DNA from 2 places in the Cytobacillus dafuensis genome. Region 1 is predicted to be linked to the other one. Evidence: riboswitches for the same ligand, from Rfam matches in the RefSeq annotation. Region 1 holds a riboswitch; the other holds the start of a gene.

The links. A riboswitch is a leader RNA that binds a small molecule or an ion and turns the genes downstream of it on or off. The one in region 1 is predicted to bind thiamine pyrophosphate.
Region 2: linked by a shared signal. The riboswitch ahead of FSZ17_RS06315 (ABC transporter substrate-binding protein) and the one ahead of thiT (energy-coupled thiamine transporter ThiT) in region 1 are both predicted to bind thiamine pyrophosphate.

What each region holds. Positions count from the first base shown of each region.
Region 1 covers NZ_CP042593.1:2,508,392-2,516,543, forward strand. Annotated here, with positions in the region: gene FSZ17_RS23925 (hypothetical protein) at 24-152, opposite strand; gene FSZ17_RS11860 (ferritin-like domain-containing protein) at 314-754, opposite strand; gene FSZ17_RS11865 (thermonuclease family protein) at 944-1,936, shown strand; gene thiT (energy-coupled thiamine transporter ThiT) at 2,034-2,633, opposite strand; TPP riboswitch at 2,701-2,803, opposite strand; gene FSZ17_RS11875 (AAA family ATPase) at 2,992-4,722, shown strand; gene FSZ17_RS11880 (divergent polysaccharide deacetylase family protein) at 5,035-5,784, opposite strand; gene FSZ17_RS11885 (ABC transporter substrate-binding protein) at 5,933-7,006, opposite strand; gene FSZ17_RS11890 (ABC transporter permease) at 7,003-7,806, opposite strand; gene FSZ17_RS11895 (ABC transporter permease) at 7,803-8,152, opposite strand, start outside.
Region 2 covers NZ_CP042593.1:1,314,322-1,322,473, forward strand. Annotated here, with positions in the region: gene FSZ17_RS06295 (TatD family hydrolase) at 1-205, opposite strand, end outside; gene FSZ17_RS06300 (ABC transporter ATP-binding protein) at 202-951, opposite strand; gene FSZ17_RS06305 (ABC transporter permease) at 953-1,714, opposite strand; gene FSZ17_RS06310 (MTH1187 family thiamine-binding protein) at 1,714-2,004, opposite strand; gene FSZ17_RS06315 (ABC transporter substrate-binding protein) at 2,018-3,016, opposite strand; TPP riboswitch at 3,110-3,219, opposite strand; gene FSZ17_RS06320 (DUF1801 domain-containing protein) at 3,494-3,916, shown strand; gene FSZ17_RS06325 (VOC family protein) at 3,993-4,364, shown strand; gene FSZ17_RS06330 (VOC family protein) at 4,434-4,829, shown strand; gene FSZ17_RS06335 (hypothetical protein) at 4,937-5,206, opposite strand; gene FSZ17_RS06340 (response regulator transcription factor) at 5,384-6,103, shown strand; gene FSZ17_RS06345 (sensor histidine kinase) at 6,081-7,397, shown strand; gene FSZ17_RS06350 (trypsin-like peptidase domain-containing protein) at 7,472-8,152, opposite strand, start outside.

The sequences.
Region 1 (8,152 bases):
ATTTGCTCTTATTTATATGAATTTTACCAGTCTTGTGTATTTTCAAGTAATCTATCTATTTCAATCCGTCTGATTATATTACTAAAATCTTCATCTGCCATATCTACTGTTGCTTCTAATAGTTTATCAATATCTGTTTTTATTAAGATCAAAATCAGACCTCCTTTGTTGAATTGGAGCAATAAATAATATTTTCACTAGATTATTCGTAATCAAGTTGCTAGTTTTGGGGGTACAAAAAAAGAGAAAACAATTTTTATTCATTCAAAATGAACAAGAAATCGTTTTTTTTTTGATTTCTTTTCAGCTGATCTTAATATTTCTGCTTCGTCAAAAAATATAAAAACCATACAGCATGATTTTGTTCATCTAAAGCCGCACGTTTAAAAGCAGCCTTAATTCTTGGATCTGCTGTTTCGTCAGAGACATCTAAATAAAAATCCACAGTTTGCTGTTCATCAATTAGTGCAAACTCAAGCCCCTTTTTATAGTTATTGGGGCATTGTTCCATTAATTGTGGAATTGGTTGACTACCAGTTAAATTTACGTACAATTGTGAAAATGTATGAAGATGCTTACTTTCATCTTGTTTTATTTCAAGGATTTGCTCTTTTTCTTTTTGTGTCGGCGCCATATTTGCTAGTTTTTGATAGCATTGAATAGCACTGTACTCACCATTTATTGCTTTCGTTAAATTTGCGATTATTTTTTCAGTTTGTCTATATGAATTTGGATAATCATAAAATGGATACAATCGTATTCCTCCTCTGTAAAAAAAATATCCCTTTATAATACGAGAAATTTCATTTAATGTGCCTATTTTTGATTCTGTTGTTTGAAAGTAAAAGTTGTCTATGAGATGAATAGTCAAAAAACAAACAAAAATCAATTTGATTATGGTATTATATTTAACCGTATGGTTGTTACATAGGAGGTACTAGTTTTGTACAAATTTAATCGAATCATCATTTTTGTTTTTACTACTATTAGCTTTTTTATACTCCCTACATTAACAGCAGCTCATAATGGTGCACGGGATGAATTAGGAGGGCATTTTCGTAAGGCAGATTGTGTCTATTTACTTCATGAACCTTCCTCACTTGCAAAAACAGCAGCCAATATGGATGAACTCATTCAATTAATTAAAAAATATAACAGCAATTCCAGTTGTGCATCTGGTTTGTCTAAAGAAAATGTTGATTTAGAGGGCTATTCATTTCCAAACCAAAATGAAACAGGTCAAAAGGAAGTTTCAACACCATCTGATAATATATCTTCTACAGAAGAACCAAATGATGCGATTAAATTAGGTACGAGGTATCCTGCTGAACTTGTAAAATGCACCGATGGGGATACTGCACAATTTAAGATAAACGGACAAACCTATATAACAAGATTTTTATATATTGATACACCAGAAAGCACAAACAAAATAGAACCGTTTGGAAAAGAGGCAAGTACATATACATGCTCCTTCTTAAGGTCAGGAAATATTACGCTGGAAACGGATGGAGATCGAGTTTTCGATAAATATAATCGCTTGCTTGCATGGGTTTGGGTTGATGATCAATTGCTTCAAGAGGAAATAACAAAAGCTGGCTTTGTAGAGGATTTCTATGATTATGGTGACTATTTATATGAAGACCGCATTGTTTCTTCGATGGCTGAGGCAAAAAAATTATCAAAAGGTATGTATGCAACCACAGTTGAAGAGATGGATGAAATAGAAAATAGAACAGTGGCCATTCCAGATAAAACCGAAGAAGCTGTTACAGATCCTACACAAACAGAAAAAATCGACAACAATCAAAAGGATGAAAGCAGCGAAACGAAAGAAAAAAATAGCGAGGAAAATGGGATTTCTGACAAAGTAATAATTGGACTATTAGTAATCGTTTTTCTGTATTATTTTATTAGAAGAAAAAATAGAAAATAAATTCACTGTAAAAGAGACCATATGAAAACTAAACTGCACAATGATTGATTAACAAACTTTTTCAATCATTGTGCAGTTTTTAATGAAATCCCTATTTTTATGATGCTTTATTATGTTCGATTGCTAGTGTATTGTCTTTTCTAATAATTAATCGAGGCGTGGTTGATATTAAAAGGACAGCAACAAATGAACATAATGCAAACGCTCCTAGCATTGTTGCACCATTTACTGCGAAAGAGAATAGAATTGGATCCATACCTTCTGGTGCGTACTCTCCAAAGAAAATAGCTCCTGCAATGAAATGCCAGAAGTATCGCGCCAGACTGCCAACAAATATTGCTGCAACGATCCACCCGTACGCTTTTTTCTTGTCGCCAAAACGCAATTCCTTTTGTATTAAATTATAAAATAAACCTGCAAAACCAATACAAGCGAATGCAATGAAATATTCAATGAATGCTTGAGTAGGTGTGGCAATCCAAGCATCCCCCATTACGATTTGAAGAATACCCCAAAGTAAACCTGAGATTAAGCTAACACGAAATCCCCAGCGAAAGGCTAGAATAAAAATTGGTATCATAGCAACTGAAATCGAAATATTTGGAGTTGGCTTAATCGATGGCAATAGATCTAAAACAATTGCAAATGCAGCAAAAAAAGAAGCCTCGATCAATGCAATCAGACTTATTTTCCTCATAAAAAAAACTCCCCTTTTGTTTAATACGTTACCTCAAGGGGAGAATAGAAATTCATGTAAAATAAACATTCTACTCATGCCACATTCCTACGCTAGAATTGACTAACAGGTTCGAAGGGTCAGAACAACTATGTGTTCACTCTCAGCAATTAGCTCCCCTTGTGGTTACGTTTATGTAATTGTTCCTATATTAGTATATATGACTTTCCAACATATGTGAAGTTGAAATGTTCATATTACTCCCCTCTCAACTTCCTAAATTATTAATTCCAATTTTTTCTTCATTTTACATGAAAATGGGACTACCCCTGCCCTATTTATGTTATTTATAATAATAATACATAAGGGAGGGAATACATTGAAATTACGTTTAAATAAAACTTCAGCAATTTCAGTAATTATTGTAGCGTTTTTGGTGATTTTAGCAGCAGTAATTTGGACTGTTCAAGCAGGAAATAAAGCTGAACAAATTCCTTTTTCCTCCGTTGAGAACTTGATAATTGCTCAAAAAGGTGAGCTAGTTACAATCAATGAACATAAAGACGGTAAGCTCATGATTTCTACGAGTGAAGGAAATTATTTTTCGCATGTTCCTCCGAACAGTCAAATGATTGATAAAATAGTAGAAAACTATAATGTTCAATATACATTTTCTTCAAGCAGTCCTTATACACCATGGGTTCTTGGCGGACTTGTTACGGTCCTTGCAGGTATCGGCATTTATTTATATAAATCCGGAAAAGGCGGTTTAGGAGCTGCTAATTCAATGAAGCAAAGTGTTTCTACAGCAAGACCTCTACCTTCTATTTCACTTGCAGATGTTGGCGGTATTCAAGGTGAAATGAAAGAGGAAATTTTGCAAACTCTATCCACACTTAAAGATCCAAATCGCTCTCTTAAAATGGGCGTTAAGCCTCCAAAAGGCATATTACTATATGGACCTCCAGGGACAGGTAAAACCTTGCTTGCCCAAGCGATCGCAAAGGAAATAGGTGCTACTTTCTTTTCTACAAGTGGTTCTGCATTTAATGAAATGTTTGTTGGCGTCGGTGCTTCTCGTGTTCGGACATTATTCCAAAATGCAAGAAAGCAAAAGCCGTCTGTCGTATTTATCGATGAAGTCGATGCCCTTGCTGGTAAAAGAAAGCAGCATGGTGGTGAAGAAAGTGAAAAAACATTAACGGAACTACTCGTTCAGCTTGATGGCGGACAATCAAACGATGGTATCCTATTCATCGCTGCAACGAATCGGAAGGATATGCTCGATGATGCCTTCCTGCGCCCGGGGCGTATTGATTTTTCTTTCCATGTCCCGCTTCCAGATACAAATGGCAGAAAAGAAATTATTGAAATTCATGCAAAAGATCGTGTTTTGGCAGATGATGTTAAAGAATCACTTGAAGGTCTTGCTGAAAGCACTTCAGGTTTTTCAGGCGCAGAGCTTCATTCCCTTTTTGAAACAGCAAGCCGAAGAGCTGTTCGAAACGGACAGGAAGCAATATCCAAGGAAGATCTAGATTTTGCACTTGATCGTACCGTTCTTGGAAGTACAACAAGAGTCTTGCAAGATCCTAATACAAAACAGAGAGTAGCTATTCATGAAGCTGGGCATGCTCTTGTTGCCGCAATTACTAAACCTGGCTCTGTTCGTAAAGCGACCATTATTCCGCGTGGACAAGCACTTGGTTATGTGGCGCCTATTCCAAAAGAAATGCATTTATCGACTACAAGTGATATGCTTGATCAGGTAGCCATGATTTTGGCAGGTGGTGTAGCTGAGCGTCTCATTCTTGGTGAACATAGCATTGGGGTAAGCGGTGATGTCCAACAAGCCAAGCATGTTATAGAGCAAATGGTTGATACTGGCTTACTTGAAGATGGTTTCACATTAACCTTTAATAAGGTTGAAAAAGAAACAAAAATGCTAGAGCTTTTCCATAAGGCTTTAGATAAATCTGAACGACTAATCAATACAAATCGATTACAATTTGAGTACTTAGTCCAAGCACTTCTGAAAAAAGAAACATTAGAAGGCTCTGAGGTTCAAGAAATTGTTTCATCTGAAGAAAAGGAATTTTCTTTTGCGTAAAATGCCGGCTCTCTTTAGGGCCGGTTATTCGACATATATCTATCATTCCGGCAAATTACGCTAATTTTTGACTGAGGAAAGCAGGAAATGTCTGAATTTGCGCTTTCCCAAGAAATATTAAATGAATATTTCACTTATTAATAAATTACCAATCTAACTTGCATTATTTTTATTTTTGAGCATAAACTACATTCAAGACCGTCCACCTCTTCTAACTTCGCATCGTTGCGGGACTAACCAGATCGGAATGTGGACGGTCCATTTATTAAAAAGACCCGCATAGCTTCTCTATGCGGATTTTTATTTTTATTTTTATTCGATTAGCTGAAGCTCTGGAATTAGATCAGATAATGGAACAATGTTTGCTTTATTCTTGTATAAGGGTATATATTGCTGTAATACATCAACCATCATCGGTCCTGTAACTCCTACATGACCAATTGCAATAATACGGTCACTATTATCAAGCTTTTTTGCTAATATATTTGCTTGTTTTGAAATGTGCTGAGGTGTATAAATATCATCAAAAAAGAGATTATTTTCTAAATACGGAATGCCCATTTCTGATGCAAGCTTACCTACAACGCTTTTGCCGGTTGTTTTACTATCAAGATAAAATAATCCATTTGCCTTACAAACCTCTAGGACAATTCTCATGACTCTTTCATCCTCTGTCGCTTTAGAACCCATATGATGATTCATGCCTATGGCATGTGGAATGTCTTTAATAGCAGCCTCCACACGTCTGCGGATTTCTTCGTCGCTCAAATCTGTTGTTATGGCTCCAGGTCCTAACCAGCTTGCCTTCCCTTTTTTCGGCTCCATAGGTAAATGAACTAAGATATCATGTCCATATTTATAGGCCATTTCAGCATCCTCTTTTGAAGTAGGCATAAAGGGCATTATGGCTGCTGTCAAAGTAATTGGAAGCTTTAATATTTCCTCGGTGCCTTTCATATTATTACCGAGATCATCAATAACAATGGCAAGCTCCTTTTTCAGAAAAGGCGCTTCAGCTGATACTGGATTATTTAAAAGAAATATGAGGATTAATATAGCCATTACTCTTTTCAATGAAGAACACTCCCTTTTTCATTATCATTCTCCCCTCACTTTGGTTTAATACTAAAATTTTGTGTTCTCCACGCAACATTGATGTTCAAAAAAATTAGAAAAGACTAACCAGCATTTTTGCCAGTTAGTCTTTTCATTATTTTGGATGCATTTTAAATTCAAGGAATAGGTCGTTATAATAGGCAAGCATCCTTTTTCCAAGGTTTTCATATACTTCAAGCTTTGCCGTCAATTCTTCATCTGGATAGAATCGATCATCACTAATGACTTCTTCGTCCATGTACTTTAGTGCGCCTTTATTTGGCGTAGAATAACCGACATACTCTGTATTTTGTGCGGCTATTTCTGGATCAAGCATAAAATTGATAAATTGATGAGCTGCTTCAGGATTTTTGGATGTTTTAGGAATGACCATATTATCGAACCATAGATTAGATCCTTCCTCTGGAACTACATATTCGACATCTTCATTCTCCCACATAATTTCTTGGGCAACACCGGACCATACTAGCCCAATTCCTGCTTCCCCATTCTCTAATAACATCCGAATTTCGTCTCCAACAATTGCTTTTATATTCGGCGTTAGTAAATCAAGCTTTTCTTTTGCTTCGATAAGATGCTTTTCATCTGTATCATTCAAAGAATACCCTAAGCTATTTAATGACATTCCCATTACTTCACGGGCACCATCAACGATTAAGATTTGATTTTTAAACTTCGGATCCCATAAATCATCCCAGCTAGTAATTTCAATATCACCAATCATCGCTTTATTGTATGCAATTCCGACTGTTCCCCAAAAATATGGAACTGAATAATCATTGTTAGGATCAAAGGACAAATCCATAAAGCGAGGATCAATATATTTTAGATTCGGGACTTTCGAATGATCAATTGGAATAAGCAAATCTTCCTTTATCATTTTGTCGATTGCATACTCAGATGGAATAGCAATATCGTAGGAGGTTCCTCCCTGTTCAATTTTCGTCAACATCGCTTCATTTGAATCAAAAGTTTCATAAATAACCTTGATGCCCGTTTCTTTTTCAAATCTCTTAATTAAATCTTGATCGATGTAATCACCCCAGTTAAAAATCGTAAGGGTGTTTCCTCCTGAATATCCTTGTGCTGCATTCAGTTTGTTTACAGTAATAATTAATATAAACGATACAATTAATACTGCAATTAATGCTCGGGTAAGCTGCTTCATAGTTTTACCCCCAATCCATTCGACCGATTATTCCGTTTTGTAACGAAGTAATAACCAACCACTAAAATCATTGTGAACACAAACAACAAAGTAGAAAGGGCGTTAATATTTAATGAAACTCCCCGTCTTGCAAGTGAATATATTTCAACAGAAAGGGTCGTAAATCCGTTACCTGTTACAAAAAATGTAACGGCAAAATCATCCAAAGAATAGGTTAACGCCATGAAAAATCCCGCAAAGATTCCAGGAGTTATATACGGCAGAATTACTTTTGTTAATACATCCCACCTGCTTGCTCCTAAATCTAAAGCAGCATATATCATTGATGTGCTCATTTCTTCAATCTTTGGAAGAACCATAATGACTACGATTGGAACACTAAAAGCAATGTGAGCAAGTAAAACAGACACGAAACCAAGTTTTATTCCAATAATTGTAAATAAAATCAAAAAAGATGCTCCAATAATAACATCTGGGCTAACAATAAGGACATTATTAAGAGATAGTAAAGTATTTTTCACTCTTCTTCTTCTTGCATAATAAATGGCAAGGGCACCAGCAACACCTAATATAGTCGAAATGACTGCAGATAATAATGCAATAATGACTGTATTTAAAACGATAATTAAAAGTCTAGTATCATCAAATAGCTCACGATACCAATCAAGAGTAAACCCTTCGAATTGATACATCGTTCCACCACTATTAAAAGAATAAAACATTAAATAAAAGATAGGGGCATACAAAATGAGAAATACTATGACTAAATAAATAGATGAAAGTTTAGATTTTTTCTTCATAAGATCCCCCGCTTTCTTTTACCGGTAAGTACCATAATGAGTACCATAGCAATGATTAAAAAGACTGCAATCGTAGAACCCATTCCCCAATCCTGTGTGACGAGGAAATGCTGTTCAATTGCCGTTCCGAGGGTGATAACTCGATTTCCTGCAATTAATCTTGTAAGCATGAATAAGGATAATGCAGGGATAAAAACAACTTGGCAACCTGATTTTACTCCATCTAATGTCAAAGGAAAAATGACGCGTCTAAATGTTGTCCATGGTGATGCACCAAGGTCATTTGATGCGTCAATGAGTGATGGATTCAGCTCATCCAATGCATTAAATATTGGTAAAATCATGA
Region 2 (8,152 bases), 1.2 Mb from region 1:
GAGGAAGCTGCTGCTCTGGGTGATAGCCATAAGCAGGATATACCTGTTGATAGCATGAAGCAATTTCCTGCGTAGCTTGACATGATTTCAAGTCAAAAGATACGGCAATAAGTGCTTCTATAGATGGGTCACCTTCAATAATATTGCTTAAATCTTGTTTTTCGTATTTATCAAGATGAATATGGGCATCAATGATTTTTTTCATGATGATTGCTCCATGAATGATTTTAGTTCGTAATAGATTTTACGTTTCCATTGTAAAAAGTCGTCCTCTAATAAGAGCTCTTCTTTACGCGGTCTAGGAAAAGGAATGACAAATTCAGCTGCAATTGTTGCAGGCTTGTTGGAGAGAATCACAATCCGATCGGATAAAAACAAAGCTTCCTCAAGATTATGGGTGACAAATAAAACCGTTCGACGATTGTTTTCCCAGATAGACAATAGCCATTTTTGCATGTCCAGTTTTGTGAGTTCATCTAACGCTGAAAACGGCTCATCAAGTAAGATGATGGGCTGCGGGCTAAGTAAAGCGCGAATAAAGGATACCCGCTGTTTCATGCCGCCAGAGAGCTCATTAGGATAAGAATGGGTATATTCAGCTAACCCGGCTTTCTCAATCATTTCTAATGCTTTACTTGTATCCTTTGTTCCTTTTAATTCTTGACCAAGAAGAACGTTTTGTAAGACTGTTCTCCACGGAAATAAACTAGGGGACTGTGGCATGTAGCTGACTGCACCTGTTTTGCTATTAATTTTTTCACCTTGCAGTATAATCGTCCCTTCATCAGGAGCAAGAATGCCGCCAATTAGTGAAAAGAGCGTACTTTTTCCACTGCCTGAAGGACCAAGAATGGAAACAAATTCACCTTCATTCACTTGTAAATTTAGATGCTTAATGACATCTACATCTGCAAATTTTTTCGAAATATCTTGTATCGTTAAGACACTCATTTTAGTCTACTCCTTTTGACTGCCAGCGGATAAGAAGTCGTTCAATCAAAACAATTGCCGCAAAGAATAATAGGCTTAACGCCATGATTGCAAAGATGGCAACAAAGACACGATCTGTTCGGAATGAGGACGAAGCTAAAGTCATGTACACACCGATGCCTGATTTAGCCCCAAGCCATTCGGAAATTACAGCACCCATAATACTGTAAGTGGCAGAGATTTTTATTCCTGAAAAAATGGATGGGAGAGCATGTGGAAGTTCCAGCTTCCAAAACAATTGGCTCTTCGTCGCTCCAGCCATTTTCATGTAATGCTTTAAGTCAGGAGATGTTTGTTTAAACCCATCAAGTGCTGCAACCGTAACGGGGAAAAAACAAACAAGTGTAATGACAATGATTTTTGGCAACATCCCAAAACCAAACCAGATGACTAATAATGGGGCTAGAACGATGACGGGAATATTTTGTGAAAGAATAAGAAGCGGATATACAACTTCACGTACAAACGGAAGGAGATAGAGCAGAATAGCAACGAAAAGCCCAATCCCAACACCGATCGTAAACCCAGTAACCCCAAGTTTTATCGTTGAAAGCAAATGTTCTGAAAAGCTTGGAAAGCCTGTAATTGCTTCGGTCATAATGGTTGAAGGAGCAGGAAGCAGCCATTCTGGAATATCGGCTATTTTAACGGCAAGCTCCCAAATAAAAAAGAAGAGAAGGAGAACGAAAACCGATCTCCATCCCTTAAATCGATTCTTCTTCATTAGCGATACTTCTCCGTTAACTGATTCATGGCTATGCCTGATGGCTGATATAAAACTTTCACTTGAGAAATCACGTTTTTGCTGCCGATTTCAATCATACGTTCATTCATTTTTTTTATAATGTCAAATAGCTCTGAAAGCTCCCCTTCCATTGTTGTTTCTAATGGATGAACTTCATAATTGACACCTGATTCTTCAATAATTTTAATCGCTTCATCCACATATGGAATGACATCTTCTCCATTTTTTGTTTTCGGGATAATTTGAATGCTAACTAGGGAATTATTCATCTTACTAGTCTCCTTACTTTGGCAAATAGTCGTTTGTATAGGCTTTTTTAGCATCTAGCTCACTATCTAATAATTTATTTTCATACATCCAGTTTGCATAGTTTTCCCAAACCTCTAGCTTTTGTTCACCCCATCTTGGAGCATCATCTTGATAACGTGTTGCTAACCACTCTTGACTTTTCTTAACAAGATCTTTATCAAGATCAGGAGCTGCTTTCAATAAACTATCTGCTGCTTCAAATGGATGGTCGATCGCAAATTCATAGCCTTTCGAAACAGCCTTTAAAAATTTCTTCACTTGTTCCGGATTCGATTGAAGCTTCTTTTCATTTGTTACAAGTACTGGTGTATAGTAATCAAGCTTTTTACTATAATCGGTTAAATAAACCATATTGATCTTTTCGCCGCGAAGTTCTGCTTCAATGCCTGTCCAGCCATAATAAATCCAAGCAAAATCAATGTCTCGTTTTACCGCTGTAAAAAAGTCTGTATCCCCCATATTCACAAAGGAAACATCTTCTACATTGGCATTTTCCTGTTGCATCAAGGAAGTAATAACGGATTTTTCAACTGGAGCTCCCCAGCCTCCATATGTTTTTCCAGCAAAATCCTTTGGTGAAGTAATATTTTTCTCCACTGGAGAGGCAAATCCTGACGTATTATGCTGGATAACTGCTGCAATTGAAACTAAAGGTACCCCTTGAACACGTGCTTGTGTAACACTTTCCTGATAGCTTACGCCAAAATCGGCTTTTCCTGAAGCAACTAGCTGATCAGCTCCTGCTTCACCAGGCATAATAATCTCAACGTCCAAGCCTTCTTCTTTAAAGTATCCTTTATCCTGTGCAACATATAAACCGGTATGATTTGTATTCGGTGTCCAATCAAGAACAACCGTTACCTTCTCATTTTTTTCTTTCTTTTCCTTCGCGGGATCTGCGGATTCCTTTCCTCCGGCACATCCTGCGAGAAGCAAGGATGTAGTAAGCATAGTTGCAATTAACCTTTTCATGACATTTTCCTCCAAAGTGTATTCGTGGTAACTCCAGAAAAAATAAAAAACACCCGGATGAGAACCCGCGCGTCCATGAACAAACATATCTATTCTTTACTCGAATATGTTTCCTCCGCTGGTCTTAACCAGATCAGGTTCAAAGGGTCAGGACCTCACAGATCCAATCTCAACCGTTAACACCGGTTCCCCTACAATTCTAATGCTATTTATTTTTTCAGGCACTTTATTATAACAAAAATAAGAGAGTGTATAGCATAAATATGAAATCTTTTTGCTAGTGTTAAGAAGATTATCTTGAGAAGGAGATTTTTTATGATGAAGATTATATCAGTTGAAAGTACTATAATCCCTTTTCTTGCTAGTTTATTTAATACTCGGTATAGTTTATTTGAATAATGAAAATCTAGTGGAGAAGTGATTAGTAAGCGGTAATAATAAATTTTAAAAAATCAGTATGAAAGGAGGAAAGCCATAATGTATGAACCTAAGACGAAAGAAACTGATAGTAGCGTCATTGAATTTATCGAAAAAGTTGATAACGTCAAAAAGAGGAAAGATGCATATGATTTGTTGGATATCTTTACTGAAGTAACCGGTTTTCAGGCTAAGATGTGGGGGCCTAGCATTATTGGGTTCGGTTCTTACCACTATGTATACGAAACTGGGCACGAAGGAGATGCACCACTTGTTGGCTTTTCACCTCGCAAAGCAAAAATCAGTCTATATTTTACAATGGAAGAAAAAGAACGAGAACAATTACTAGAGAGTTTCGGGAAGCATACATCAGGTAAAGCTTGTATTTATATAAATAAACTAGATGACGTAGATTTAGAAATATTAAAGCAGTTAATTGAAAAAACGGTTAACTATTTTGAAAAAAAATACCCTAGAAATTGATTTTTAAATGAATCAAGTGTTATTTTTTAGATATAAGGTGAAAGCATCCTCATGATCTAGTGAAAGGAGAAAAAATATGAGTATTGGAGCATTTTCTGTTAGTTTGACGGTAAAAGATATTCATGCTTCAAAAGCATTTTATGAGAAACTTGGATTTAACGTTTTTGGTGGAAATATCGATCAAAACTGGTTAATCATGAAAAATGAAGACTGTATAATTGGCCTGTTTCAAGGTATGTTTGAAAAGAATATATTAACTTTTAATCCTGGGTGGGACAGTAATGCTGAAGAAGTAAATCCTTTTAAGGATGTTAGGGTATTACAGGAGGAACTTAGAGAAAAAGGAATTAACTTTATTAACGAAGCAAATGTGGCAACTGAAGGCCCAGGGAGCTTTATGATTGAGGATCCTGATGGTAATCTAATCCTTGTCGATCAACACAGGTAAAAATAAACATAAAAAATATCCATTCAAGTGTGCAGTACATATCTATGTGAATATATTAGGAGGTTAATCATGGGAAGAGTCGTTCATTTTGAGATTCATGTAACTAATATGGAACAGGCAAAAACATTTTACGGAGAGGTATTTGGCTGGACGTTTCAAGACTGGAGCGAATATGCTGGAATGCCTTACTTTGGGGTTGTGACAGGAGAAGAAAATGAACCTGGAATCAATGGTGCTTTAATGCAGCGTCAAAGTGCTGCACCTGAAGCAAATCAAGCTTTAAATGGCTATGTTTGCACAATTGGTGTGGAAGATTATGATGCATCGGAAGCTAAAATCATTAAGAATGGCGGAAAAGTCGCAATGCCAAAATATGCTTTGCCAGGAATGGCGTGGCAGGGATATTATTTAGATACAGAGGGAAATATTTTCGGGTTACATCAACCTGATGTTAATGCTAAATAAGGTAACAATATAATTGAATATATCTGACTAAGGTGCCTGACCCCACGTTTAATTTCGCTAGGGATCAGGCACCTTTTTTACAGAATGAATCAATTATTGCTGCGTTATCATTCTTTGTCTTTAGCAGTCGAAATAGCTTCTTCAACTATAGTAGCTGGTGTAGATTCAACTAATTCACCAGATTCCATATCATTTTTAGCATTCTCTAATTGACCTTCTTCAAGTTGTAATGCAGGGATAGATAAAGTAGCTTCAATGAACTCAGTTCCATCCTTATCTTTTACAGAATCATCCTGATTATCTGCAGCCAATGCTGAAATTGGTAAAACACAGCCTAAAGTTAATGCTCCAGACATAATGATTTTTTTCATTTTCATGTGAACACACTCCTCAATAAAATAATTTAACTTACATAAAAAAGTATAGAAACTCACTCTGGCAAAAAAATGGACTGATTGTGGAAAAAGTATGTAATCGAAATAGATTACACTGAGATTTAAGCAAAATCTGTTAAAATTAACATAATTTTATCGGATGAAGGGATGTATCTTTCGATGTCAATGCTAATTGGAATTGTCGAAGATGAGCTTCATATTAGGCAAATAATTGAAGCATATTTGCAAAAAGAAGGTTACCGAACAATTAGTGTTGCCTCAGCTGAGGAGGCATTAGAAATAAAAATGGTCATGTCACCTGATTTGTGGATTCTAGATATTATGCTGCCAGGGATGGACGGATATGAGTTTTGCAGAAAGATAAGAGAAAAGGAAGAGATTCCTATTATTATGATTTCTGCTAAGGATGAAGAAGTAGATAGAATTCTTGGATTAGAGATTGGCAGTGACGATTATTTAACGAAGCCATTTAGTCCTAAAGAGCTGATAGCTAGAGTAAAGCGGCTGCTGCATCGCTGGACGATGCTACAAAACTATCAGAAAAAAAGTGTAAATGAAGAAGAACAGGTTTTAAGAGCGGGAGATATAAAATTAATCATAGAAAAAAGACAAGTGTTTTGGGGAAGTGAGGAAGTGGAGGTCACGATAAAAGAGTATGACTTACTCTACTTGTTAATAAAAAGGTATGGACATCCATTTTCAAGAGAAGAAATATTACATTTTGTTTGGGGCGAGGATTATTTTGGAAGTGATCGTGCTGTAGATGATTTAGTTAAGCGATTAAGGAAAAAGATGACAGGTTTACCATTAGAGACTGTTTGGGGATATGGATATAGGCTCCGGGAGATGAAAAATCATGAAACTGCTGAATCAAATTAATATTGCTTTTGCCTTTCTGATTATTTTTTTGTTCATTATTATGTTTTTATTAATGAATAATTTATTTGAAACAATATTAGAGGAGAATCAAAGGGGGAAAATGAGAGAGCAAGCAGAAGCTGCGCTTACCTTACAACCAGAAATGGAAACAAAACCAGTTGAAAGCAGTGAGGTAGTATTTTTTCCTTCGAGTATGTCAATTCCGTCCGTAAAAGATAAACACGAGCAAGAGCAATTGAAAGTTGAATTGGCTGAAAATGCTGAAAAAATTGTTGAAAGCGGTCAGTCTTCATGGATTGGAAAGGACGATAAATATTTAATTGAAACGATAGAAAATTATGATTCATCGGCTAAACCAATTATTATTGCATCATCCATTAGCCCCTTAAAAAAGATTCAGTATGACTTTATGACAAAAATGTTCATTATTTTTGTGATTGGTTTGATTTTTGCGCTATGTTTAAGCTTTTTCATTACAAGAAAAATTATTAAGCCATTACACTTATTGCAAACAGAACTAAATAAGGTAAAGGAACGAAGGTTTTCGGATGTTTGCCTGATTAAAGCAAATGGAGAAGTAGGAACTATAGCCGATTGTGTATATGAACTTGCACAAGAATTAGATATTTATCATCATTCCCAGAAAGAGTTTCTTCAAAATGCTTCCCATGAATTAAAAACGCCTATTATGAATATTCAAGGATATGCTGAAGGAATTAGAGACGAAGTATTTACAGGAGAAAAAGCGACAAAGGGATTAGAGATTATGATTGGTGAGTGTTCACGAATGAAAAGAATGATTACAGAAATGCTTCTCCTCGCCAAATTAGAAAGTGATAAGAATGTTTTTAAGCTTCAGAAGGTTAATATAAACTTTTTATTAAAAGAGGTTATAGAAAAACTCCAATTATTAGCTAATCAGCATCAAGTGGAACTTGAAATTGTCCATCAAGAAGGTACCGATTCATTTTTGTATGTTGATGAAGACAAACTTTTGCAGGCTTTGTTGAATATTGTAAGCAATGGTATTCGCCATGCACACAATAAGGTTTCCATTACGATGGAAACATTGACTAGTAATATTATGATTAAAATAAAGGATGATGGAGAAGGGATTGATGAAGCCATTTTTCCATTGATCTTTCACCGATTTATTAAAGGTAAAAATGGTGAAAATGGTTTAGGTTTAGCGATTTCAAGAGCTATTATTGAACGTAGTAATGGGAAAATCCAGGTTGAGAATCAAAATGAGGGTGGAGCAACATTTCAAGTTACTTTACCATTTATAAAATAACAAAAGCGTTCAGTTCAAGGAACTGAATGCTTTTGTTATTTGTTTTTGCACTTAGCTGGGGTTAGACACTTTATTTAAGTATGTTCAATAAAATTCCGTGCAAAATCATATATTTCTTGCGAAGGAACTGCCAGATTTAGATTTTGCCCTTTGTTAAACCCTGCAGTGATGAGACCCACAAGCCTCCCATACATATCTAGCAGTGCACCACCTGAGCTTCCATTGGAAATAGGAGCAGTGAATTGGATCATCGGAATATTATCAATATCTCTGAAACCGGAAACAATACCATCGGAAACGGAATTAAATAACCCTAAAGGACTTCCGATGGCAACAATCTTCTGTCCTCGAACTAATTGACCATCTGTTTTCAAAGTGAGAGGTGCGCAGTTTTTATTCACTTTAATAATAGCCAGGTCATATAGCTGATGATATTTAATGAAATTATCTGTCATATATTCTTCCGTTTCATTTTCGTAGAGCACTGAATAATAGTGTCCACCCGCAACCACGTGTAGATTCGTTACAATATATCCCTGACTATGGATGACAACACCAGAGCCGCCGCATACAATATTATTTTCATTATCATACACTGTAATCATGACAACAGAATTTGACAGACTAGCCAACTGCTCATAACTTAATTCTTCACCTTTTGCAGGATTTTGGTTCTGCTTTACAGTAATGGATACCTTAGGTCGAGAATTGGTAATTGGTGCTGTGGGCAAGGATGCATGTTCTATTCTTTTTGC